DNA from 2 places in the Parabacteroides sp. KHUB-03 genome. Region 1 is predicted to be linked to the other one. Evidence: riboswitches for the same ligand, from Rfam matches in the RefSeq annotation. Region 1 holds a riboswitch; the other holds the start of a gene.

Evidence for each region. Region 1 has a riboswitch for cobalamin ahead of ACYIB7_RS02810 (porin family protein). Riboswitches for the same ligand answer to the same signal wherever they lie in the genome.
Region 2: another riboswitch for cobalamin. It lies ahead of ACYIB7_RS14005 (TonB-dependent receptor); the one in region 1 lies ahead of ACYIB7_RS02810 (porin family protein).

The regions. Positions count from the first base shown of each region.
Region 1 is NZ_CM153257.1:661,371-674,240, forward strand. Features, by position in the region: gene mutA (methylmalonyl-CoA mutase small subunit) at 1-1,698, shown strand, start outside; gene scpA (methylmalonyl-CoA mutase) at 1,711-3,858, shown strand; gene coaW (type II pantothenate kinase) at 4,320-5,162, shown strand; cobalamin riboswitch at 5,177-5,376, shown strand; gene ACYIB7_RS02810 (porin family protein) at 5,661-6,257, shown strand; gene priA (replication restart helicase PriA) at 6,458-8,920, shown strand; gene ACYIB7_RS02820 (low molecular weight protein-tyrosine-phosphatase) at 8,946-9,437, shown strand; gene ACYIB7_RS02825 (HD family phosphohydrolase) at 9,412-11,442, opposite strand; gene gltX (glutamate--tRNA ligase) at 11,538-12,870, shown strand, end outside.
Region 2 is NZ_CM153257.1:3,249,189-3,262,058, forward strand. Features, by position in the region: gene ACYIB7_RS13985 (NAD(P)/FAD-dependent oxidoreductase) at 1-499, shown strand, start outside; gene ACYIB7_RS13990 (ABC transporter substrate-binding protein) at 687-1,811, opposite strand; gene ACYIB7_RS13995 (YncE family protein) at 1,831-2,913, opposite strand; gene ACYIB7_RS14000 (YncE family protein) at 2,939-4,066, opposite strand; gene ACYIB7_RS14005 (TonB-dependent receptor) at 4,094-6,097, opposite strand; cobalamin riboswitch at 6,134-6,332, opposite strand; gene ACYIB7_RS14010 (hypothetical protein) at 6,440-7,243, shown strand; gene ACYIB7_RS14015 (DUF4249 domain-containing protein) at 7,249-8,310, opposite strand; gene ACYIB7_RS14020 (TonB-dependent receptor) at 8,313-11,009, opposite strand; gene ACYIB7_RS14025 (FecR family protein) at 11,022-11,867, opposite strand; gene ACYIB7_RS14030 (porin family protein) at 11,898-12,593, opposite strand; gene ACYIB7_RS14035 (RNA polymerase sigma-70 factor) at 12,665-12,870, opposite strand, start outside.

The sequences.
Region 1 (12,870 bases):
CCGTATGTTCGGGGTACGAAAAAAGACAACGACTGGAAAGTACGCCAGAACATTGAAGTAAAATGTTTTAAAGGTGCAAACGAAAAGGCCCTCGATTTACTGAACAAAGGTGTTAACTCTCTTGGATTTATTATCAAGGGCGATGAAGTAAATGCTGAAAATATTGCTGCATTGCTGGATGGTATTTGCCCGGAATGTGTGGAACTTAATTTCAACACTTGCAACTGCAAAGCTGAGAAGCTGATCGGTATTCTGGCGGATTACTTCAAGGGTAAGGGCGCAGATCTGAGTAAGTGTTTTGGTTCTGTTAATTATGATGCATTCAAGAAACCTTTAGTAAAAGGCAAAGACAACGAAAACTGGGTAGAAGCCGCCGCCGCCGTGCTCAAGGCTGGTAAGGCTCTGCCTCGCTACCGTGTATTGGCTGTAAATTCATTCTATTTCACGAATGCAGGAGCTTATATTGCTCAGGAATTAGGTTTCGCTTTAGCTTGGGGTAACGAATTGATGGCTAAATTGACAGAAGCCGGATTCGAAGCTGACGAAGTTGCGAAGAAGATCAAATTCAATATGGGTATCAGCTCTAACTACTTCATGGAAATTGCTAAGTTCCGTGCAGCACGTTGGTTGTGGGCTGAAATCGTGGCTGCCTACAATCCTGTTTGCCACTGTCCGTCGGAATGTCCTAATAAGGCAGAAAACGGAATGTGCCGCTGCGCTTGTAAGATGGTTGCCCATGCGCAGACTTCAGAATGGAATATGACAATTTACGATGCTCACGTAAACTTGTTGCGTTCTCAGACAGAGGCTATGTCTGCTGCTATTGCAGGTGTTGATTCAATCACTGTCCGTCCGTTTGATAAAACTTATCAGACTCCGGACGATTTCTCCGAACGTATTGCCCGCAATCAACAATTACTGTTGAAAGAAGAATGCCATTTTGACAAGGTAGTTGATCCGTCTGCAGGCTCATATTATGTAGAAGTTCTTACAAACTCTATGGCTGATGTAGCTTGGAAGTTGTTCCTGGAAACAGAAGAAAAGGGCGGTTTCGGTGTTGCTGCCAAAGCCGGTGAAATCCAGAAAGCAGTAAATGCTTCTAATGATGCCCGTAAGAAGAATGTTGCTACCCGTCGTGAAATCCTGTTGGGATCTAACCAGTTCCCTAACTTCAACGAAGTAGCTGCCGGAAAGATAAAAGAAGAAGCTTCTTGTTGCTGTGGTGGCGGTCATTGTGGCGAGGCTACAGTTACTGCATTGGACTTCTCTCGCGGCGCGTCACAGTTTGAAGCTTTGCGTCTGGCTACTGAAAAGAGCGGAAAAGAACCGAAGGTATTTATGCTTACTATCGGTAATCTGGCTATGCGTCTGGCTCGTTCTCAGTTCTCTAGTAACTTCTTTGGTTGTGCCGGATATAAGATAATTGACAACTTAGGTTTCGATACAGTTGAAGCCGGTGTAGATGCAGCTGTTAAGGCAGGTGCTTCTATTGTAGTTCTTTGTTCCAGCGATGATGAATATGCAGAATATGCTCCTGCGGCATTGAAGGCGTTGGCCGGACGTGCTCAGTTTGTTGTAGCTGGTGCTCCTGCTTGCATGGAAGACCTGAAAGCTCAGGGTATCGATCAGTTTATTCATGTTAAGAGTAATGTGCTTGAAACATTGCAGGCTTTCAACGCTAAATTAGGAATCGCTTAAGTAGAAACAATTATGAGACCGAATTTTAAAAATATAGATATAAAGAATGCCGGATTCGCAGCAACCAATGTTGCCGAATGGGCAAAAGCCAATGGCATTGAAGCCAATTGGAAAACACCCGAACACATCGAGGTGAAACCCGTATATACAAAAGAAGACCTCGAAGGCATGGAACACTTGAACTATGCTTCCGGTCTGGCTCCTTATCTGCGTGGCCCGTATAGTGGCATGTACGCTATGCGTCCCTGGACAATCCGCCAGTACGCAGGTTTCTCTACAGCAGAAGAGTCAAATGCTTTTTACCGTCGTAACCTGGCTTCAGGCCAGAAAGGTCTGTCTGTAGCATTCGACCTTCCGACTCACCGTGGTTATGATGCCGACAACGAACGTGTAGTAGGCGACGTTGGTAAGGCCGGTGTATCTATCTGCTCACTGGAAAACATGAAAGTTTTGTTTGCTGGCATTCCATTGAACAAGATGTCTGTATCTATGACAATGAACGGTGGCGTACTTCCTGTTCTGGCATTTTATATCAATGCCGGCTTGGAACAGGGTGCTAAACTGGAAGAAATGGCAGGTACAATCCAAAACGATATCCTGAAAGAATTCATGGTGCGTAATACTTATATTTACCCCCCGGAATTTTCAATGAAGATTATTGCTGATATCTTTGAATATACATCACAGAAGATGCCGAAATTCAACTCTATCTCTATTTCCGGTTACCACATGCAGGAAGCCGGTGCTACCGCAGATATAGAAATGGCTTATACATTGTGCGACGGTATGGAATACCTCCGTGCCGGCGTAAATGCAGGTATCGATGTGGATGCATTCGCTCCGCGTTTGTCATTCTTCTGGGCTATCGGCGTGAACCACTTCATGGAAATTGCCAAGATGCGTGCTGCACGTATGTTGTGGTCTAAGATTGTGAACAGCTTCGGCGCCAAAAATCCGAAATCATTGGCTTTGCGTACACACTGCCAGACTTCTGGTTGGTCATTGACAGAGCAAGATCCGTTCAACAACGTAGGCCGTACTTGTATCGAAGCAATGGCTGCAGCTCTGGGACATACTCAGTCTTTGCATACCAACGCTTTGGATGAAGCTATTGCATTACCGACAGACTTCTCTGCCCGTATCGCACGTAATACGCAGATTTATATCCAGGAAGAAACTCAGATATGTAAGGAAATCGACCCTTGGGCCGGTTCTTATTACATCGAGACATTGACCAACGAACTGGTACATAAAGGCTGGGCTTTGATTCAGGAAATCGAAAGCATGGGCGGTATGGCGAAAGCTATCGAAACCGGTCTGCCAAAGATGCGTATTGAAGAAGCTGCTGCACGTACACAGGCTCGTATAGACTCTGGTATCCAGACAATCGTAGGTGTTAATAAATATCGTTTACCGAAGGAAGATCCTATTGATATCCTTGAGATCGATAATACAGCCGTACGTAACGAACAGATAGCTGCTTTGAAGGTGCTGCGTGAAAACCGTGACGAAGCTGCTGTTCAGAAAGCATTGGCCGATATTACCGAATGTGTGAAGACAAAAAAAGGCAACTTGCTTGAATTGGCAGTTAAAGCTGCCGGTTTGCGTGCATCCCTGGGCGAAATCTCGGATGCCTGCGAAGTAGTAGTAGGTCGTTATAAAGCAATCATTAGAACTATATCAGGCGTGTATTCATCAGAATCAAAGAAAGATGCAGACTTCGAAAAGGCTTGTGAACTTACGGCTGAGTTTGCTAAGAAAGAAGGTCGCCAGCCCCGTATTATGATCGCTAAGATGGGTCAGGACGGACACGACCGTGGTGCAAAGGTTGTTGCTACAGGTTATGCAGACTGTGGATTCGACGTAGATATGGGACCCTTGTTCCAGACTCCGGCAGAAGCTGCCCGCCAGGCTGTAGAAAACGACGTCCATGTAATGGGTGTTTCTTCTTTGGCTGCAGGCCATAAGACTTTAATTCCTCAAGTAATTGAAGAGCTGAAGAAGCTGGGTCGTGAAGACATCATCGTTATTGCCGGAGGTGTTATTCCTGCACAGGATTACGATTTCTTATATAAGGCAGGAGTTGCCGCTATTTTTGGTCCTGGTACTTCTGTAGCTAAGGCCGCTTGCCAGATACTGGAAATCTTGCTTGGCGAATAAGCAATCAGAGCATAAGGCTTTTCTATAATAGAGGTTGTGTCAGAACGCTGGCACAACCTTTTTTATATGGTTCACAGTCCTGCTATATTGTCTTTTGCCTTTGCCGCTTAGATCCATGCGTGGTGTAAAACTATAGGGTGAGGCTTAGACACTCTCCTTGCAGGACTATCTCCCTACCTGGGGAGACTATTACTCCCTATCTAGGGAGATTCCTTCCCCCTATCTAGGGAGATTCCTTCCCCCCTACCTGGGGATGTTTTTTCTCCCTACCTAGGGAGATTGGTCTAACGGGGGGAGAGCGGGACGCCGAACGCGAGGCAGGAGGCTAAGACAAAGAGGGCGTGCAGGCGGTATATACGGGCTTGGGATAGTCTTTGACGCAACCTCTTTTTCTAGTGGCGGCCGAGGGTATATAAATAATGTGTAAATTCGCGGCGGTAACATTAATAACTTAGACTACTATGGGTATTGTTATAGGTATCGATGTGGGGGGCAGCACGACGAAAATCGTTGGTGTTGCTGATGGGAAAATAAAGAATCCGATGTTTGTAAAAGCAACAGATCCTGTGACTTCGCTTTTCGGGGCTTTGGGTAAATATATTTATGATAATGATATTTCGTTGTCTACAATAGAGAAAGTCATTCTAACCGGTGTGGGTAGTGCATATATAGACCAGCCGCTTTATGGTTTGCCAACGGCGAAAGCTGACGAGTTTTTGGCTAATGGTTTAGGAGCTCAGTATATGACAGACCTGAAAGACCTGCTTGTTGTCAGTATGGGTACGGGAACTTCGATTGTCAAGGTGATGAATGATAAGGTTGAACATATCGGAGGTCTGGGGGTTGGCGGCGGAACTATCCTGGGACTGTCCAAATTGTTGTTGAAGACACAAGATTTTCACCATATTGTTTCACTGGCCGAACACGGTTCTCTTGACAATATCGATTTGCAGATAAAGGACATTACCCGCTATCCGTTGCCAGGCTTGCCGCTCGATGTTACGGCTTCGGTTTTCGGAAAAGCCGATGCTAATGCGCCGGCCGAAGATGTGGCATTGGGTATTGTACACATGGTTCTGCAAACCATTGGCCAATGTACGATCTTCGCTTCTTTGAACAGTACGATCAAAGATTTTGTACTGATAGGTAATTTGACGCGTTTGCCACAATGTGCCGACATCTTTCCGCGTCTGGAAGAAATGTGTAACGTGCGTTTCCTGATACCGGCACATGCCGAATATTGTACAGCCATAGGCGCTGCTCTTGCATATATAAATAAAAAGATATGCCGGGAGGTTGGTTGATATAAAACTTTATGTATCTTTGTCACAAGCTTTGTTTCCGTATTGCAATCGCAAGAAGGAATTAAAAGGGAATCGGGTGTAAATCCCGGACAGTCCCGCTGCTGTAAACTTCGTAAACGGATTGGACAACACCATTGCCACTGTTCTTCGTAAGAATGGGAAGGCGTCCAGACCGGAAGTAAGTCAGAAGACCTGCAAAGCCGGTAAATTTCAGACGGCCTCGAGGAAAGACCGGAAGAGAGAACAAAAAGAACCGTCCGCGGTTTCCTCTTATTCTTTTATCCATTCGTTTGTCAAAGAGGCACGTTGTATAACGTTGTCTTTAATTATTTTGCCATAATAATTAGGAAAAGAAGCACGGTCTACAGACGGGATGAGCTCCGTTTCGGCCCGTGCTTTCCTTTTTACGGATGTTTGAACACTTGTTGGGGAATATTTGTTTATTAGGTGAAAAGTCTGTTTATTTGCAGCCAGGAATACAATTAATAAGAGAAAAATATGAAGAAAATAGCAGGACTCCTTTTAATAGCTTTATTCGCTTTGACCGTTGTTCCGGCGAAAGCTCAGGTTAAATTCGGTATTAAAGGTGGTGTGAATATCTCATCCGTACACTTTAATAAAGATATTCTTAACTCCAGTAATGTGACAGGGTTCCAGGTAGGGCCGATGATCGAAGCCATGATGCCGATGTTTGGTATGGGAATTGATGCGGCAGTCTTGTATTCCCAGAAAGGGGTGGATGCTTCCAACTCGATTAATTCGAAGAGCCTGAAGACCGATTATCTTGATATTCCCGTTAATTTGAAATGGAAATTCGGATTGCCTATCGTTAAGGTTTATCTGGCAGCAGGCCCTTATATCGGCTTCCGCGTAGGAGGAGATAAAATCTGGGATATCCCGGGACAGATTGACGGAGAATTAAAAGCAAAAAACTTTAATGCCGGGTTGAATTTTGGTGCAGGCGTGGAACTGATCAAACATTTGCAGGTAGGCTTCAATTACGGACTGGGCTTGACTGATGATTTTAGCGCTTCCAAGGTAGACCTGAAAGCAAAGAACCGCGGTTGGTCTGTTACAGCGGCCATTTTGTTCTGACAATATTTATAGATAAAGGAAGGCCGGACTAACAAGTCCGGTCTTTTTTTGTTACTTTTGGCTTGGCTTTCGCAGGGCGAAATTTCTGTTTACAAGTATTGAACGTTTCTACCGGTAAGTATAACGCATCAATACAAACGTCCGGCAGAGCAGCCCGAGAATAAGATGGTTCAAACAAGCGATAAAACGAAGAACAGAAGATGAAGTTTGCAGACGTGATACTCCCATTGCCTCTGGAGAATAGTTACACTTACCGTATTCCTGAGGATATGGAAAAAGCGGTGACGCCCGGTTGCCGTGTTATTGTACACTTCGGAAAGAAACGATATTATACGGCTATCGTAATGGCAGTACATGATAAGGAACCACTGTCTTCATTTGAAACGAAAGATATTTATGCTTTACTGGATGCTTCGCCTGTACTTCGCCGTCCACAGTTGCGTTTTTGGAAATGGATTTCGTCATATTATCTCTGTAAGCTGGGAGATGTTTATAAAGCAGCTTTGCCCTCGGGATTGAAACTGGAGAGCGAAACATCTGTGATTTACAATGAAGACTACGAAGCTGATACTCCATTACGTCCTAACGAGCAGAGCGTTCTGGATGCTTTTGGCGGCGCGTTGAAGCTGACTGTGTCCGAACTCGAAAAAAAAACCGGATTGCGTAATGTTGTTCCTGTTGTGGCTTCTTTGATGTCACGTGGAGCCGTAGAGGTTAGTGAAGAGTTAAAACGAGGCTTTGTGCCGAAGACTCGGACATTTATCCGCTTGGTAGAGACTTTTTATGATGAGGAAAAGCTTCAGGAGGTCTTTAATGAATTGAAAAGGGCAAAGAAACAGGAATTGTTGCTTGTTAGCTTTCTTGACCTCAGTCATACATTGAACCCGGTACTTCGCAAGGAGCTTTCTAAAAAAGAATTGCTGGAACGTAGCGGATTCACGTCTAATGTGTTGGATGGTCTGCTGAAACGAGGTGTTTTGGAATGTTATGAAAAGGAAGTAGGGCGTTTACAAATATCCGTTTGCCGTTTGCTTCCGTTGCTGCCACTTAGCGCTGCTCAAGAAAAGGCTTACGGTGATATCCATGATGTATTTAAAACCAAAGAGGTTTGCTTGTTGCATGGCGTTACTTCCAGTGGCAAGACGGAGGTGTATATTCATTTGATTGATGAGGTTCTGAAATTAGGACGCCAAGTTTTGTACTTGTTGCCCGAGATAGCTATTACTACACAAATAACAGAGCGGCTGGCTAAATTGTTTGGCAATCGCTTATTGGTTTATCATTCTAAATTCTCGGATAATGAAAGGGTGGAGGTCTGGAATAAACTTTTGCATGGCAATGAACCGATGCTGGTTCTGGGAGTCCGTTCGTCTTTATTCTTGCCGTTTAAAGATTTAGGGCTGATTATTGTTGATGAAGAACACGAGAATACTTATAAACAGCAAGACCCGGCTCCCCGCTATCATGCACGTAATGCGGCCATTGTGCTTGCCGGTATGCATGGAGCTAAAACGCTTTTGGGCTCGGCTACTCCATCTATAGATTCTTATTTCAATGCAACTACCGGAAAGTATGGTTTGGTGGAACTTTCCACCCGTTATGGAGACGTCTTGATGCCGGAAATAATACCTGTAGACATAAAGGAGTTGAAACGGAAGAAGATAATGAAAGATACACTTTTTTCGCCTTTGCTGGTGACAAAGATAAACGATGCATTAGCCGTTGGCGAACAAGTTATTTTGTTTCAGAACCGTCGTGGTTTTGCCCCTATGATAGAATGTAAGAGTTGCGGTTGGGTGCCCCATTGCGTAAACTGTGATGTAAGCCTGACGTATCATAAGATACATAACCGGCTAGTTTGTCACTATTGTGGTTATGCGATCCAGTTGCCACCTGCTTGCCCGGAATGTAAAGAAGCTGATTTGCGGATGATGGGTTTCGGTACGGAGAAGGTGGAAGAAGAGATAGCTGCACTTTTCCCTGTGGCTAAGGTGGAGAGATTGGATTTTGATACGGCTCGTACCCGCACCGCTTATGAGCGTATTATTTCGGATTTTGAACAAGGTAAAACGCAAATACTGATTGGTACGCAGATGCTTTCGAAAGGATTGGATTTTGGAAATGTCTCGGTTGTCGGGATTCTGAATGCTGATAGTTTGATGAACTTCCCGGATTTCCGTGCTCACGAACGGGCCTTTCAGTTGATGGTACAGGTCAGTGGACGTGCAGGCAGACGGGATAAACGAGGAACTGTTATTCTTCAGACTTCACAACCGGAACATCCGATTATCCGGATGGTACAACATTTTGCCTACAAAGAGATGGTAGGTTTGCAGTTGAGTGAGCGTAGTATGTTCCGGTATCCGCCTTATTATCGGTTGATAGTGCTGGTGCTTCGTAGCCGTAATGAATCCGTATTGTCGGAAATGTCTTCGATGTATGCCGGCAAGCTGCGTTTACATTTGGGAGAACGTGTCTTGGGACCGGTTACTCCACCTGTTACCCGTGTGCAAACATTGCATATAAAGAAAATTATATTGAAGATTGAAATAGCAGCAGCTATAGCTCCGGTACGGGAAATACTGGAGACAGTTTATGCGGAGATGATGCAATATCCTGCGTTTAAGCAATTGCTGGTGCATTATGATGTGGATCCGGCCTGAAAAATAATTGAAAATATAGATAATTATGGAAAAGAAGAAAACAAAGTTACTATTTGTGTGTTTCGGTAATATTTGCCGCTCTCCGTCAGCAGAAGCAGTGATGAAAAAAATGGTGAAAGATGCTGGGATGGCAGACCGCTTTGAGATTGATTCGGCGGGTTTGATAGGCTACCATCAAGGCGAAAAAGCTGATCCCCGGATGCGTGCTCATGCTGCGCGTCGCGGATATGTGTTGGAATCCATTTCCCGTCCGGTCTGTACATCGGACTTCTTTGACTTTGATCTGATTATTGGTATGGACGATCAAAATACAGACCGTTTGAAACAGAAAGCACCCGACCTGGAATCCGTACGGAAGATACATCAGATGACCGAGTATTCACGTAACAAATTATATGATTATATCCCCGACCCGTATTATAGCGGAGAAGAAGGTTTCGAACTCGTCCTCGATTTGCTGGAAGATGCGTGTGCGGGTTTGTTGGAGCACATCACTTCTTCAAATCCGGGTAGCTGATTCGGGTATGGTACATGATTTTTAGTTTTTCAACAAAGACGTTTTTTATCGTCTCTACATCTTTATATGTAAGAGGTGTGTTTCTTAATAATCCATCGGCAATCTGGCTATCTATAATTTTGTTTACCAACTGTTGTATGCCTTCTTCCGTATGCTCTTTGAGGCTTCGCGAGGCGGCTTCTACAGAGTCGGCCATCATTAAGACGGCGGTTTCTTTCGAGAACGGATTCGGACCAGGGTATGTAAATGCTTCTTCGTCTATCTCCTTGTCGGGATATTGATTCTTGAAAGAGTTATAGAAGTATTTTGCTTTGCCGCGTCCGTGGTGGGTACGGATAAAGTTGATTACGGCTTTTGGCAATCCTGCTTTCTCTGCAATTTTAACACCTTCGGTGATATGGCTAATGATGATTTGTGCGCTTTCGTCAAAGGCCAGCTTGTCATGGGGATTCACGCTGCTTTGATTTTCGGTAAAGAAAACCGGGTTGCTCATTTTTCCTATATCGTGGTACATAGCTCCGGTACGGACTAACTGCGAATCTGCTCCGATTTTGGCTGCTGCCTCAGAAGCAAGAATAGATACCTGCAGAGAGTGCTGGAATGTACCGGGGCAGGTTTCACTGAGCTTCTTTAATATCGGCGTGTTGATGTTGGATAATTCTACTAATGTGATACTTGATACGTAGCCAAAAGTCTTTTCCAACATATAAACCAATACGTAGGTAAACATCAGGAGGATGAAATTAATACCGAAATAGAGCATCATCATCCAGTTTATCTTTTTAAAGTCAGCTTCCTGGTAAATCGTGAGGCTGATATATACAATAGTGTATGACATAAAGATGAAGAATGCACAGCGGATTAATTGCGAGCGTTGCGACAATTCTTTCAAGCTGAATGTTACTACCATACCTGCGATAATTTGCAGGATCAGGAATTCGTGAGGGAAAGGTGCCATCAGCGAACAGATCAGAATTGTAACCAGATGTGTGAACAGAGCTGTTCTTGAGTCGAAAAACGTACGGATCACAATTGGCACAATGGCGTACGGCAGGATGTAAATGTTAAACAGTCCGTAAGTGACGCATAATTCTGTCAGGATACAACCGGTGAATATGCAGCTCAACAAGAAAAACGTATTTTTTTTATTGTGAAATATTCTTGGCCTGAAAGACCACAGGTATAACCAAAAACAAAACATGATACCAAAGACAAGTACAAACTGTCCGGCAAGAATGATGCTTTGCCGTTGCGTCCCTCCGGTTTTTGATTCGTGTACGGTTTTGAGGGAACGGAGTACGTTGTATGTATGGTTGTCTATGATTTCTCCGCGGTCTACAATGCGTTCTCCTGCTTGTACCATGCCGTTGGAGATGGAGACGCTTTGAAGTATGTCTGTCCGTACTTTTTCGGAGGTGCCCTGGTCGTAAGTGATATTTTCTTCCAGATAGTTATTTATGTCGCACGATTGCAGAACGGCTTTGTCCAGATGTGACGGACAATTATTGATGATGTATTCGTAAGCTGTTTTTACGGTGAAAAAATCGCTTATATAGCAAGGCCTGGCAATGTTGTTCTCGAGTAGATTCACTTTAAAGATATCTTCCTTTTTTAAATCTTCCAATGCTTGCGGAGAGATGACACCCTTGTTGTAAAGGTATATCAGGCTTTTTTCGATGTATTGCATATAAGCCGGGGTGGCTTTGCTGTGCAGTGTCGCGTTATAGTTGGTACGGAGCTTGGCTATTTCGTTGTTTTCTGTTTTTGTATCTAATCTGTAATAAGGTTCGAAATTCTTCAGGACGCTGTCTTTTTCTGCTTTTACTTCTTCGTCTGTCTTATAAATAGGGAAGTCACTTGGAGCAGTTAGCAATCCGTAACGCCACGGTTTACCTTCGTAAAACTGATACCGGAACTTTCCTTCGCGCGGAAAAAAATAAGCGATCAGCAAAGCTGATACGATAAAGTAGATAACGGAAGGTATGCTGTAACTCTTTAATTTCATAATTGATGTTTCTTTGTCGGGGCGAAATGTACATAAAAAAGTTTACTATGAGAAATAAAAGATGTACTTTTGCCGCATTATTAAAGGTAAGCACTATGACTCAAAGAAAAGTAAGAGTACGTTTTGCACCCAGTCCTACGGGGGCGTTGCATATTGGTGGTGTTCGTACTGCTTTATACAACTATCTATTTGCAAAACAACAAGGTGGAGATTTGATTCTCCGTATAGAAGATACAGATTCACAACGTTTCGTTCCCGGAGCAGAAGATTACATAATCGAAGCTCTTACCTGGTTAGGCATTAAGTTTGACGAAGGAGTAGGGTTTGGCGGAAACTACGGCCCGTACCGCCAGAGCGAACGTAGAAATATTTATAAGAAATATGTAGACCAGCTTCTGGACGCCGGTCATGCCTACATCGCATTTGATACCCCTCAGGAACTGGAGGCTAAACGCGCTGAAGTATCCAACTTCCAGTATGATGCTTCCACCCGTTTGCAAATGCGCAATTCGCTTACACTTCCGGCAGATGAGGTAAATGCATTAATCGAAGCAGGAAACCAATACGTGGTGCGTGCCAAGATAGAACCCAACGAAGATATTCATGTAAACGACCTTATCCGTGGCGAAGTTATTATCAACTCTTCTATTCTGGACGACAAGGTACTTTATAAGTCGGCAGACGAGCTTCCCACATATCATTTGGCAAATATTGTAGACGACCATCTGATGGAAGTAACCCATGTTATCCGTGGTGAAGAATGGTTGCCAAGTGCTCCGTTGCACGTATTGCTCTACCGTTTCTTTGGTTGGACTGAAACAATGCCTCAGTTTGCACATCTCTCTTTGCTCCTGAAGCCTGAAGGCAATGGCAAGTTGAGTAAACGTGACGGTGACCGTCTGGGTTTCCCTGTATTTCCGTTGGAATGGCATGATCCAAAAACCGGAGACATCTCGTCAGGATATCGCGAAAGCGGTTACTTACCCGAAGCTGTTGTGAACTTTCTCGCTCTCTTGGGTTGGAATCCAGGCAATGACCAGGAAGTGATGAGTATGGATGAACTGATACAATATTTTAATCTGTCTCATTGCAGCCGTAGCGGAGCCAAGTTTGATTATGAGAAAGGAAAATGGTTCAATCACCAGTATATTCAGCAAAAAAGCAATGAAGAAATTGCTGAAATGTTTTTGCCTTTTCTTGAAGAGCACGGCATAAAAGCAGAATTTGCATACGTAGAAAAAGTGGTAGCCATGATGAAAGACCGCGTAAACTTCGTGAAAGAATTATGGGACGTTTGTTCCTTCTTCTTCGTTGCTCCAACGCAGTACGACGCAAAGACTACGAAGAAACGTTGGAAAGACGAATCGGCTGCCCAACTAGCCGAACTGATAGAAGTATTACGCACACGTGAACCATTCGATATAGAAG
Region 2 (12,870 bases), 1.0 Mb from region 1:
GAAAATCGTTACTCCTTTCGTCAAAGATTATGATTTCTTACATTTCACCCCTCCAATGTCAGCCCCAGACTTCGTCCGCGAATCGGGACTGGGTTGGACTGAAGGGAAACTGGCAGCAGAAGCATGGGTTATGGTAGATAAAAACACATTGGTGCACCAAAAATATTCCAACATCGTTTCATTAGGAGATGTGGCAGGTATCCCAACCAGTAAAACATCAGCAGCCATACGTAAACAAGTACCTATCGCTGCAAAGAATCTGATTTCACTAATGGAAGGAAAAGAACCGGCAGAAAAATATAATGGCTATGCAGCCTGCCCGATCGTAACAGACTACGGACATGTATTGCTTTGTGAGTTCGATTACGACAAAAATCCGGACATCTCATTCCCTTTCACCATGATAGATACATCAAAGGAACAATGGCTGGCATGGTTATTGAAAGTATACATGTTAAAACCTATGTATTTCTATGGAATGCTCAACGGATATGCTTAACAGACCCTAAACAACTCCCTCTAATAAAATGCCAAACTACAAAATCCCGGTTTCTTTGACAGAAACCGGGTTTTTATTTTATAAAGGTATGAATCAACCTATTAAAAAGAGCTATCCTTTTAATGTAAAAGTCCCGTCTTTTAAATGCAAAAGACATATCTTTTTAAATCATTATATCAAAAGCCATTTAAGAGCCGCCTAGTTTTTTGTAATAACGGGGTGTATAATCCGGTAATAACTCAGGATGGAATATCCAAACCAAATCTTTCAACAGATAATCCGGGTGCATAGGAAATTCTTCATAATAAGGAACAGAGCCGGTATTACAAGCATAAATATTTTTCTTCTTAAATGCATCAAAATTCTCATACGGCGTATACTCGGCACGCAAACCGGCATATGTCATATCATCCGGTTGGTTATACTTTATCAGCCAGATATCGGCATGAATAGCTTTATCCAGAACCGTTTCAAAAGCAAGAGGCGTACTTCCCGCTCCGGGAAGGTCTGTAAACATATAATCGGCACCTGCATCTTTAAAAAAGTGAGCCATATAACTAGCCCCTCCGGGGATATGCCAGGTCGATCCAAACCGTTTTTCAGAAAATACAGTAGGACGGTGCTGTACTCCTTCTGCCAATCTGCTAAGCGTAAGATAGTTTGACTCTGTTACACGAAAAAGAGAGTCTGCCAAATCTTCACGGCCTAATAAAAGACCATATAGGCGTAACCACTCAGCTCTTCCCAATGGAGTTGATTCCATGTAGTCAGCACACTCAAGGATAGGGATTCCTAGCTTTTCAGCCGGACCATATCCCGAATTACGGAATGGGGAAGCAAGAATCACTTCCGAACCAATCTCTACCATTTTTTCAATGTTCGGAGCAGTAGCTTCACCCAAATCTGCAATCACTCCCTTATCCAGTCGTTCCCTGATTATAGGGGTGTCCATATAACGGGACTCGCAAGCCCCTACAATATTTTCGGCAGCATCTAGCAACTCTACGATAGAACTGTGTACCGAATTATATACCACGATATTTTTTAAAGGAATACGCACAATCGTACCTTTAGGCATTCTTCCCGGAATATCCTTGTTCCTATCCACCAACAGATAGCGCTGCAAAATACGTGTTGTGTCCCATGGATCACGTAACTCGGCAACAATATAATCACTATACCGTTCTATTGTATATCCCTGTGAATATTGAATTTTGTCAACTGAAACCGGAATATTATCTGCTTGCTTTTTAGACTGCGTACACGATACGGCAGTCCAAAGAACAAACAGTAAAGAGATGATTTGCTTCATAATCAAAATCTATTCTGCATTATTTTGTCACAAAGAAAGCTCCCATAGGGTTCATACCCGAAACAGCTATCTTATCAAGCAATTTACCTTCAGGAGAAAATACATAAACGTCTCCGGTATTTTTATAATCGGAAGTTGTAATGTATACATTACCTGAAATCGGATCTGAACTAATTTTATAAGGAGTATCTTTTAATTGTGTTCCATCCGTAATAAAGTTTTCAGAAATAATTTCTTCTTTCTTTGTATCATATTTCACATACTTAATTTCTGGTTCGCCATATTGAGCATAGATAGCATATAAAATATCATTTGTAACTGTGCACATTGTTGCTTTAAAAACAGTAGAAACTTCACCTGTTTTTCCGTCTACACGCTGCAATGTGTTCTTTATATCTCCATAGTCTCCCCATGAAACAACATACAAATCACCTTCACTATCTTTATACATAGCCTGAGGATTTAATATTACATTTACCGTATCCGTTGTTACCGTAAAAGTAACCGGGTCGATAATCAACAAAGAACTGTCTCTGTCACTCCAACCACCAGAACTTGCAACGTATAATTTATCGTTACACTCACGAACTCCTTCCGGTCCGATGCCAGCTTTGATTTTTTTATCAATAGTCAGACTTGTTGTATCTATAGAAGCCAGGTATCCATTAAACAAAGTAACGTAGACTTTCCCATTGTAAGATTCCAGCATCCGAGGTTGTTCCGGTATACCCGCATCATCTTTAGGAGAAATAGTTGCAAGAGATTTTCCTGATAAATCCATAACCTCTATAGTAGCAGAAGCATTAACTGCTACATACATTTTTGAACCATAAATCAGCATATCATTGGCAGTGTCTCCTAATCCTCTTCCATTAATTGTGGAAAACACTTTTGTTGTCAACTTCTTCGTTTCAGGATCATAATAATCCAAAGTAGAATTATTACTACCCATTTTTCCTGAATTGAGTATATATACACCTGTCGTTTTAGCTGTACCCGGAGTCGGGCCCGGAGTCGGATCATCCTCATTATCACATGCCATAAAAGAAACGGCCATCATTGTACATAATGCTGATAATAGTAAAAACTTGCTCTTTTTCATTGTCTATTATTTTATTTATTATTAATCAATCTATACGGCGCAACTCATAATCAAAAATAACACCCTGAGGGTAAAGGCCATCCGTATCGAACTTATTGATAAGTTTACCTTCACGAGAGAAGATGTACATATCTCCGTTAACATCTTTCCCACCAACAGAAACATATACATTTCCTGTCAACGGATCAATATCTATTTCCTGAGGATCGCCATTTATGGCCGTTTCATCTGTCACAAACTTATCAGATATCATCTTCTCTGTTTTTGCATCATACGTAAAGAAATCGTAAGTCGTAGTACCATACTGTTTGTAGATACCGTAAATTGTATCATTACAAATGGAAATAACAGAAGCCGTACGAATTTCCTTCACATCAGAAGAGCCTTTCTTAAAATATTGTAACGTATTTGGAATCAGGGTTGCCGGATCTTTTGAATAATTACCCATAGAAACCACATAAGCATCCCCTTCACTATCGGTAATTACACGAGTAGGGTTGATAATAACTTCTACATTACGTTTTACTTCAAAAGTGTTCAGGTCTACCACAGAGACTGTCTTATCATAATTCGGGCTATTTAATCCGCCGGAATTGGCTGTATATAATACATCGCCCTGAGCAGACAATTTATCAGGGTTCAATCCTACTTTTACCTGTTTGTCTATTTCAAGTGTAGTTGTATCGATACGGGCAACATATCCGTTATACAATGTTGCATATACATAATCGCCTGAAGCTGTCATAGCACGTGGCTTTGCTCCGTTTCCTCCGGCATCTTTCGGTTCGATTGACTTTAACGACTTTAGAGTTGCAGCATCTACAACCTCTATAATCATAGAGTTATAAACCGGAATATAAATCTTTGTTCCATATTGGAAAAATTCCTGGGCAGAATCACCGAGCTTACGACCGTTAACTGTTTCAAAAACATGTCCGGTTATTTTTTTATTCGTTAAGTCATAATAAGATATGCAGCTGTTATTAGATTTTGATTTTCCGCGGTTAATTATATAAAAGCCGGCTGTATATTCAGAAGTTTCCGGTGTCGGACTCGGGGTTGGTATCGGATCATCATCATTATCACAAGCGACAAACGACGTCGACATCAAAGCACATAGCGCCGAAATAAAAAACCAATTCTTTCTCTTCATTATATTATATGTATTTTTGAATGAATATTACATAATAAACGAAACCGTTGCCCTATACGAACGTCCCGGCATCGGATAATACTGGATTACGTCATAATTGATATTACCCAAATTGATTATTTCACCTTGCAGACGTAATTTACACTTGTAGAACTTAAATTCACGATTTACAGAGATACCTTGTTCAACGTACCCTTTGATCAGGTTATCAGAGATATTCTGTGGTAATGCATAACGGTCTCCCACAGCAGTCAGGCTATAAGAAAAATTCACCCACGGATTCTCTACGGACAAAGACAAGGTTCCACTATGTTTCGGGGTATAAGGAATCTGGTCACGATAGTTTTTAGCCTCCTCGTCTGTTATATCAATTGCCCGCTGCCACGTATAAGTTCCTTGCAATACGACATCTATTTTATTGCAAACCGGAATTTCCGTAGACACATTCACATCAATTCCGGTTATCGAAACCTCACCCATATTCATCATCTTCCAAATAAACATAGTGGGCAAAGCTACAATCTTATCCCTCACACGGTTATAATAACCATCAGCCGATACACTTAAATAACGGACATATGAAGCAGGCTGTCCACTCCAGGTAAGCCCCAGATTATATTGTGTTGCACGTTCAGGTTTCAATCCCGTATTTCCGATACGTAAATAATACATATCATTAAATGTAGGGACCCGGAATATATCTTTATAAGAAGCCCTGACACGCAAATTCTGATCTGCCAGAATACGCCATGAAGCACTAACCGCAGGGGACAACCGCTTACGATCGGCCGGCGTATCGCCTGACTTAACTTTTTCTGTTATAAACGTTCCCAACAAACTTGCAGTAGCAGTGAATCTTGAGTTCTTATATTGTCCTGCCAATACAGTAAGCGAAGTGTACCGGGTAGGGAAGGGACATTCCGGCAATGTATTATCCAACGTGTTCACAAAAAAATCTTGAGTAAGAGAAAAAGATACATACTTCAATGGGGTATACAAAGCAGAAGCGGAACCATAATATTCGTTTTGCGTATACCGGTCATCTTGTTTGCCTCCTTCATACTTATTATCCACGTCCAGATGACGCGTCCACGCATAATTATATTTTAACTGGGCTTGCAGAGCAAAACGTTCATTGAATCTGTTTTCGTAATGGGCTTGTGCAAAACCGTTTTTATCCCATAAACGTTCGCCGGCATAGTCATTATACAATATAACAGATCCGGGCAATCCTCTCTCCGAATCGAAATAATACCCTTTTAAACGTAAACTTCCGCCTTTACCAAAATCGCCATATACATTCAATTCCGTACGCCACGTTTCGATATCGCTGTTATAACGTTTTTTCTTTTCTTCCAGTTTTCCGTTCACCAACGTAAAAGGATAGTTTCCGTCGGCCCGCTGCCAATCACCATAAAGAGATACCGCCCATCGGTTTCCCAACTTCTGTTCATAGCGGAGAGAAGGATTTACCATACCAAAAGAGCCGGCTTTCACCTGTGCACGCAGATGGAGAGGAGATAAAGAGAATACAGGTTTAGTTGTCTTTATACTTAATGCGCCAGCCGAAGCATACATACGTGCCGTCTGAAAAATATCATCAGCCTGGCCTATAGACAAAGATACCATTTCTACATTATCCAGTGAAAAACGGCTTATATCCACCTGTCCGCTCTGTGCATCAGTGACAGTCACGCCGTCATAACTTACCGCTGTATGTTTAGCACCTAAACTACGAACAGAAACCGTTTTCAAGCCGCCTATTCCTCCATAATCCTGCACAGTTACACCGGAAAAACGTTTCACCGCTTCCGACAAATCCTGTACACCCAGCCTTTCAATACCGGCTCTATCCATCAACTGAACAGGTGTTGCTTCACGTGTAACGGAGGGACGAGCCTTTTCCACTACTTCCACACCCGAAAGCCGATGATAAGACACAGTATCTATTCCCTGGGCATAAGATACCACAGCGAAAAACACCCATGCACCTATCAGGTACAACATTTTCTTAACAAACATATCCAGCATAATAACTTGGTTTACCAATTCCTTTACCCGAGGAACCGCATAACAAGAATAATGGCAGGTTTTCTGGCTTGTTCTCCTTTGTCGGCCGCCTTCCCAACAGATCGTTAGTGGCAATCAGAAAGGCCGAGGTTTACAGAACTTACAGCTACGGGTACAGCTCCGGTTTTACACCGGATTCCCTTTTACTAACCGTCCGAGAATACGAAACGATTACACCATAATTCGGTTACAAAGATATATGTTTATTTTATTATAACAATGTTATTATTATTCTTTTAAAAACAATCATAGTATTCTATTTATAAAATACGTATCTTGCAAACGGCAAAAGAAGGAGGTTATATGAAACGGGGACATTTACTTATCATATTAATGCTGATTGCATTAAGCATGCAAGTATGGGCACAAAAAGGATTTACCATTATACAAAACAATGAAGGTAAAATAATCGCGATTCCCAAATTTGAAAATTATGAATTCAATATTCCCAAATTCGCTTATAAATCTTATACACCGGCATCTACCCGCGAAATAGAAAACAGACTGCGGGACTTCATCCCCGAGACTCCGCTCACACTGGACGAGCGTCCTATGGATATGCAGATATTATCCGCTGCTTACCGTCCTTTCTTTAATGTATTCACACCTATGTTAAGGGATGTTTCCCCTATGGCACTGGATTTTGACGAAACAACGTTCAAACCAATAAACGACAATGTAGATTTTATGATAACAGGCCGCCAGTTTACCTGGCCGGGAATGGGAGGCATTACAGAAATTGCCCCTCAGATTGCGTGGCATAAAGATAGATGGACTGTTAGTGGCGGAGCATTTGCCGGACGTTTTTTCACACCGCTTAATCCCAGTCCGGGTTTTATGGGAGGAGTAAACACACATGTAAGTTACGAAGCAACAAACTGGCTCCGGTTAAAAGCATGGGGACAATACACAATGTATGATAATGACAACAAAAAGAATTCATTCATGATATATAGCCCGTACATGAATCATTCTGCCGTAGGAGGAGCTATGGAATTTAAAATTACCGACAATTTCGGTATAGGAGCCGGTATGCAATATGAATACAATCCTATGCGGCGAAAAATGGAAAGACAGGTACTTGTTTATCCTATATTCGGTAAATAACAATACTACCAGCTTCCATACTTATTCCATGGATCCCATTCCGGAGGGGTATTACCGTCAGGCATTGTAAATGAATATGTATCTTGCTGATAACCTGTAAGTACACCAAAACCATTATATACATTTGTATATGTTTCGGACGAACTCGCTATATCTCCCCAATTAATATTGCCAATCCAAATGCCAAAACCGCCTACCATCCTGAAATATTGATAATATGATTCAGAAATAGTCTGTAAATGCACTTTATAAGTAACACGCGTCGAAAGCGTATCGCTTTTATATGAATTCTCAACCGGCGCAACAGACAACCTTACGTTATACGGAACCTGTTTTTTTAGCAAATCATCCGTATAAATGCCATAACTTTGATACTGGGAAACCGACGACATATCTGTCATCTGGAATACCGGATCTTCATAATTAACCATCAGGAAAGAGCTATACGGCAAATAGCCGTTTATTAAAAAATAACCGTTTAATCCATATCGAGAAACCGAAATCTTTTCCTCGCCCTTTTCATACTCTACTACACGCTCAACAAGCATCCTGTAATAATGCCGCTCAGATTGTTCCTTTTTCATCCTTACCATAAAACGTAAGCTTTCTATATTATAAAAAGGAGATGTCAGAGAGGTAGACTGGAAACGAACCGTATCTACCGACATAATAGGAGTATAAGGCGGAATCGTTACACCGGATGTGGCCGTTTCATATCCCGGGGCTTGTACTTTCAGAGAGAGCTGGTCGCCTGCACGTACATAACATCCGGCCAACTGATACTGTCCTTTGGCAGTCAATGTATCGGTAGGGTCGTCAATGCACTGCATAATCCCTTTATAATTGTTATTCACATACACATGCACGGTTGCATCCGGTAAATAAATATCAGGAACACTATCCAGCAAAAACCAGGTTTTAGAAATAAAAGCGCTCACCGGTTGATCCGGCGAAACAGAAGCATTCAACACAATTTTAGCCGGTACGGGAGGATAATCAAGTTCTACTTCCCGAATACAAGAAATAAAAGCCAACAGCACGAACCAACTACAAAAAAATAACTTCATTTCTAAAATTTATAGGTATAGGAAATGGACGGCATACAAAGGAAAAGGATCGATTGCTGCAAAACAGCTTTCGGCTCATCTTGTGCGCCTTGTCTCCACACCGCTTTCACAGTGAACGGATTTGGTTGCAAATAAACATTATATACACTCAAATTCCAAATCCCCATCCTTCCATTCTTCTTATAACGATAAAAATTAGCACCTAAATCGAGTCTGTGATATGGGGAAAGTTGATAATTGTTCAATGCGCTGGCACCTTGACCGGGCACTTGTGAAATATCACCCGGAATAAAACCATTATTTATTTGCCCGCCGGCTCCCGAATACAAATATTCAGGTATCGTTATATGATTGCCGGAGGCAAAGACCCATGTGCCGGTTAATTCCACTTTCCGGGAAAGACGGCGCGATAAAACGACATTTACTTTATGACGATTATCATAACGATAAGGATAATGCTCTCCACGATTTACCGAACCGTCCGGAAACCAGCGATCCGACCACGACAAAGTATATCCTATCCATCCGGAAGTCTTGCCAATCTTCTTTTGTACCATAAACTCCAATCCGTAAGAACGTCCTTTACCGATACCTACGCGATCTTCCCAGCCGGTAAAGGTATTTTCGGCCAAAGCATGATCTTTATATTCTATCAGATTATTCATTCGCTTATAGTATCCTTCTAAACTAAAGTCATACGATTTATTCAAATTATAACATAAGCTGGCAGACAATTGATGTGCTCCCATCGGAGGAATGCTACTTGTTACCGGTACCCATATATCTGTCGGTTGGCTGATATATGTATCCGATAGTAAATGAACATACTGGTTCATCTTACTATAAGACAGCTTAGCCGACCAGTTCCGTCCTAATACATAACGGGCAGACAAACGCGGCTGCAGGGAATGATATGTTTCTTTCTGAACCATAAATATCGTATATCGCAATCCGGCATTCACCCGTAAACGGTTCGTCAGGCGCATTTCATCTTCGGCATAAAAAGAAACTTCATGTCCGGGAATCCAGGTTTTAATGGTTAACCCGCCTACAGGCATTTGAGAGCTACTTTCCTTTTGCCAGTTTGTTATCGTAGCAAAGTTATTTTCGGGGTGAAAACTATGATACTGATAATCCGATCCGATACGAAGGCGGTGGTTAACAACCGGGCGATAATCAAAAGAAGTACGCAAACTAACATCTTCTATCTCCGACCTATAGCCGCTTTCAAACACAGACAGAAACTTTTGTCCCGGTTCGGTCGGACTATCCGGAGCCTGTCCCTCATAAATAGTAGTACTGATGGACTCTTTCCATATATGGGAGCGGAAGCGGCTATAACCGGCCATTACGTTGGCAAACAATTTATTATTAATCACATAATTCCAACCGGCCGAACCGATCAGATTTCCCCAACGCCAATGAAAGTCATCCTTATCTTCCTCATGCCTGGATTTTTCTCCGTTTCGGAAAGCATCCTGTCCCATATAGAAGCTCAGATAAAGACGGCTCCGATCCGAAAAGGAATGATTCACTTTCGCATTAATATCAAAAAAGTGAAAACCATACGATTGCTTTGTGTTGCTATCTTTGTTGGTAAAAGCTAGAATCGGTGTTGTAAGCAAATCAATCCAGGTACGTCGTACCGATACATTGAATGATGTACGATCCTTCCAGATCGGTCCTTCCAGATTAGCCCGCGCCGACAGCAAACCGATTGATATATTTCCATGATAATGCTGCCGGTCGCCATCATTTGTACGAACGTCTACAACCGACGAAAGCCTTCCACCATATTCCGCCGGAAAGCTTTCTTTATAAAAGATCGAATTCTTCACTGCATCCGGATTGAATGCGGAGAAGAATCCCAATAAATGATTAATTTGGTAAACCGGATTTCCATCCAGCAAATATAAATTCTGGTCGGCCCCTCCTCCCCGGACAAACAGTCCGGTACTGGCTTCATCTCCTACCGCAACTCCAGGCAATTGTTGTAAAGTTTTTATCAAATCATTTTCTCCCAGCAAAGTTGGCATTGATTTGACTCGCTGCGCAGGCACATCAAAAACACCACTTCTACTGTTCAACACTTCCGAGTCAGGATTCAATCCCCTTACTACAACCTCTTTCAAATTACCGATTGAAGATAAAGACAAATCAACCAACGTATCTTTTGTAAGAATAAAATGTATCTCTCTGGGCTTATAACCTACATAAGAAGTTGAAAGCAGAACCTCGCCGGGCGGAAGCGTTATACTATAAAAACCATAATTATTGGAAACCGAACCTTTACCTGATATTTTTTCTATTATAGTAGCATTCAAAAGACTCTCATACGAAGCAGAGTCCCTAACAAAGCCACTGATAGTAAACAACTGGGGTTTTCGCTTTAGTATTATGTACTGCCCGGTTACCCGGTAAATAACAGGAAGAGCCGAAAACAGCCGCTTTAAACAATAGCTTAACGATTCGTCGCGTACAACCAAGGAAACATCCGGCAGGTCTTTTATCAGGGAAGATTCATACGAAAAAAACATTCCGGTTTGTTTTTCCAGTTCCGACAGTATATCCGGCAAAGGAACCCGTTTCATACTTACCGTAACTACCGGTGTAGATTCGGGTAACTGGGCTTCAATCTGTCCTGACAGGCAAGGTAACATCAGCAAACCCAATAGCCATATAAATAATTTGTATGACATAGGTTTTTATTTCTACTCACCCGCTTCCGGCACCAACCGTATATCCAATGTTTGATTTATCACCATCAGTACTTCATCCAGCGGCATATTATTAAATGATGCGGTTAGTTTAGCATCCGGTTTTGTTATCTTATTCGTAATTTTTACCTGATAATAATTATCCAGATCCTCTATTACTTTATTTATCGGCGCATCAGTAAAACGCAACAAACCGGTTTTCCAAGACAGGTAGTTAGCATCTTCCTCTGTCAGTACAGTTATTCCTTTTTTCTCCATAGAGTAACTAGCCGACATTCCGGCCGTTAATATGACTTGTTCTTTTTCCTTTCCGGCAGTAAAGCTTACTTTACCGGTCTCCACATTCACCTCTACGGAATTTCGTGGAGTTTCAACCTGGAAACTCGTACCCAAAACCCGTATTTCAGCTAAATCAGCTTCTACAAAGAAAGGGCGCGTTTCATTCCGCTTCACCTGAAAAAATGCTTTTCCTTTCATCTCCACAACGCGCCGGTCTTTCCCGTAGTTTTTCACATCATAACGAATCCATGAATCACCTGCCAAAGAAATCAGTGTACTGTCCGGCAGGTAGATATCTTTCTTTTGTCCGGCAACAGTGGAAATAGCTACCCAATCAGGCCGACTCTGTTCCCATACATAAAACGTTCCGATTCCGATAAGCAAAAGTACAACTGCAGCTGCTTGTAACAGATAACGCATAAGAGGGATTCTGCGGCTTACTTTACGACCTGAAGCAAAATTTTCCCAGGCTTTATCCGCATCCAAAGATCCTTCTTTGTAATGTTTGGCTACAAAGCGAATATGTTGTTCTAATTTGTCATCGTACCCGTTGTCCATCATTTTAGTATTACCGCCGGATTACATCCGTAATTATTTTCCTAATTTAAATTTATAGCCTATAGAAAGACTGATTGTATGAAATTTCAAATCGGTCTTTCCATATTCAAACTCCTTTCCAAGAGAAGCGTCATAGCCAATATTCGCAACCAGTTGCTTTACCTCTATTCCGGCTTGAAAAGAAAGTCCCCAGTCAAAAGCATTATAGCCCTGGACTTTTATTGTATTTTCACTGCCTCCCCAAGAGCCATAGCCACCCTCACCATAGCTTTTATAGCCTGTATAATATGTTGACATCCTATCTGATAAAGAAGCCGCAATATATGGTCCTGCCGCTAAATGCAAACGCACATCATCCGAAAGACGGAACGAGAAGTCAGCCAATAACGGTACTTGCAGGAAATTCCGCTTCACCTTCATATTTACTACCCCTGCGTCAGGTTCATTCGGGTCGCCCGCTTCAGGAGTTTTAAAATAGCTTTCACTATATCCGCGTTGTGTAAAATACAAACCGGATTTGAGTGCAAACCATCCGGGTTTAAAAGAATATTCAACACCAATGCCTCCCTTAAACCTAGGGCTCCAGTCATAATTGCCCCCAAAATATACAAACTTATCACCTCCCCGTTTAATGGCAGTCATCCCCAATTCAGGCGTCAGCGACCATTGTTGTGCATTTACGGAAACCACACACATTATCAACATCACAAATAATACCAACTTCTTCATACTCTTTTCCTTTAGTGATTAAACTTTGAAAATCATTTATCACTAAGACAACGAAACCGAAAAAACCCCTACTACGCCAGCCCAAAAATAAAACAATAAATACGCACAACCGTTTCCCGCAAAGCTTTAAGCGCTTTTCCCATCTGGTTTTCAACCGTCTTTACAGACAAATTTAATTCATCTGCAATTTCCTGGTATTTCAAACCATCACGTTTGGAAAGCAAAAATATTTTCTTCCGTTCGGGTGGCAATTTATCAATGGCTTGCCAAAGACGTG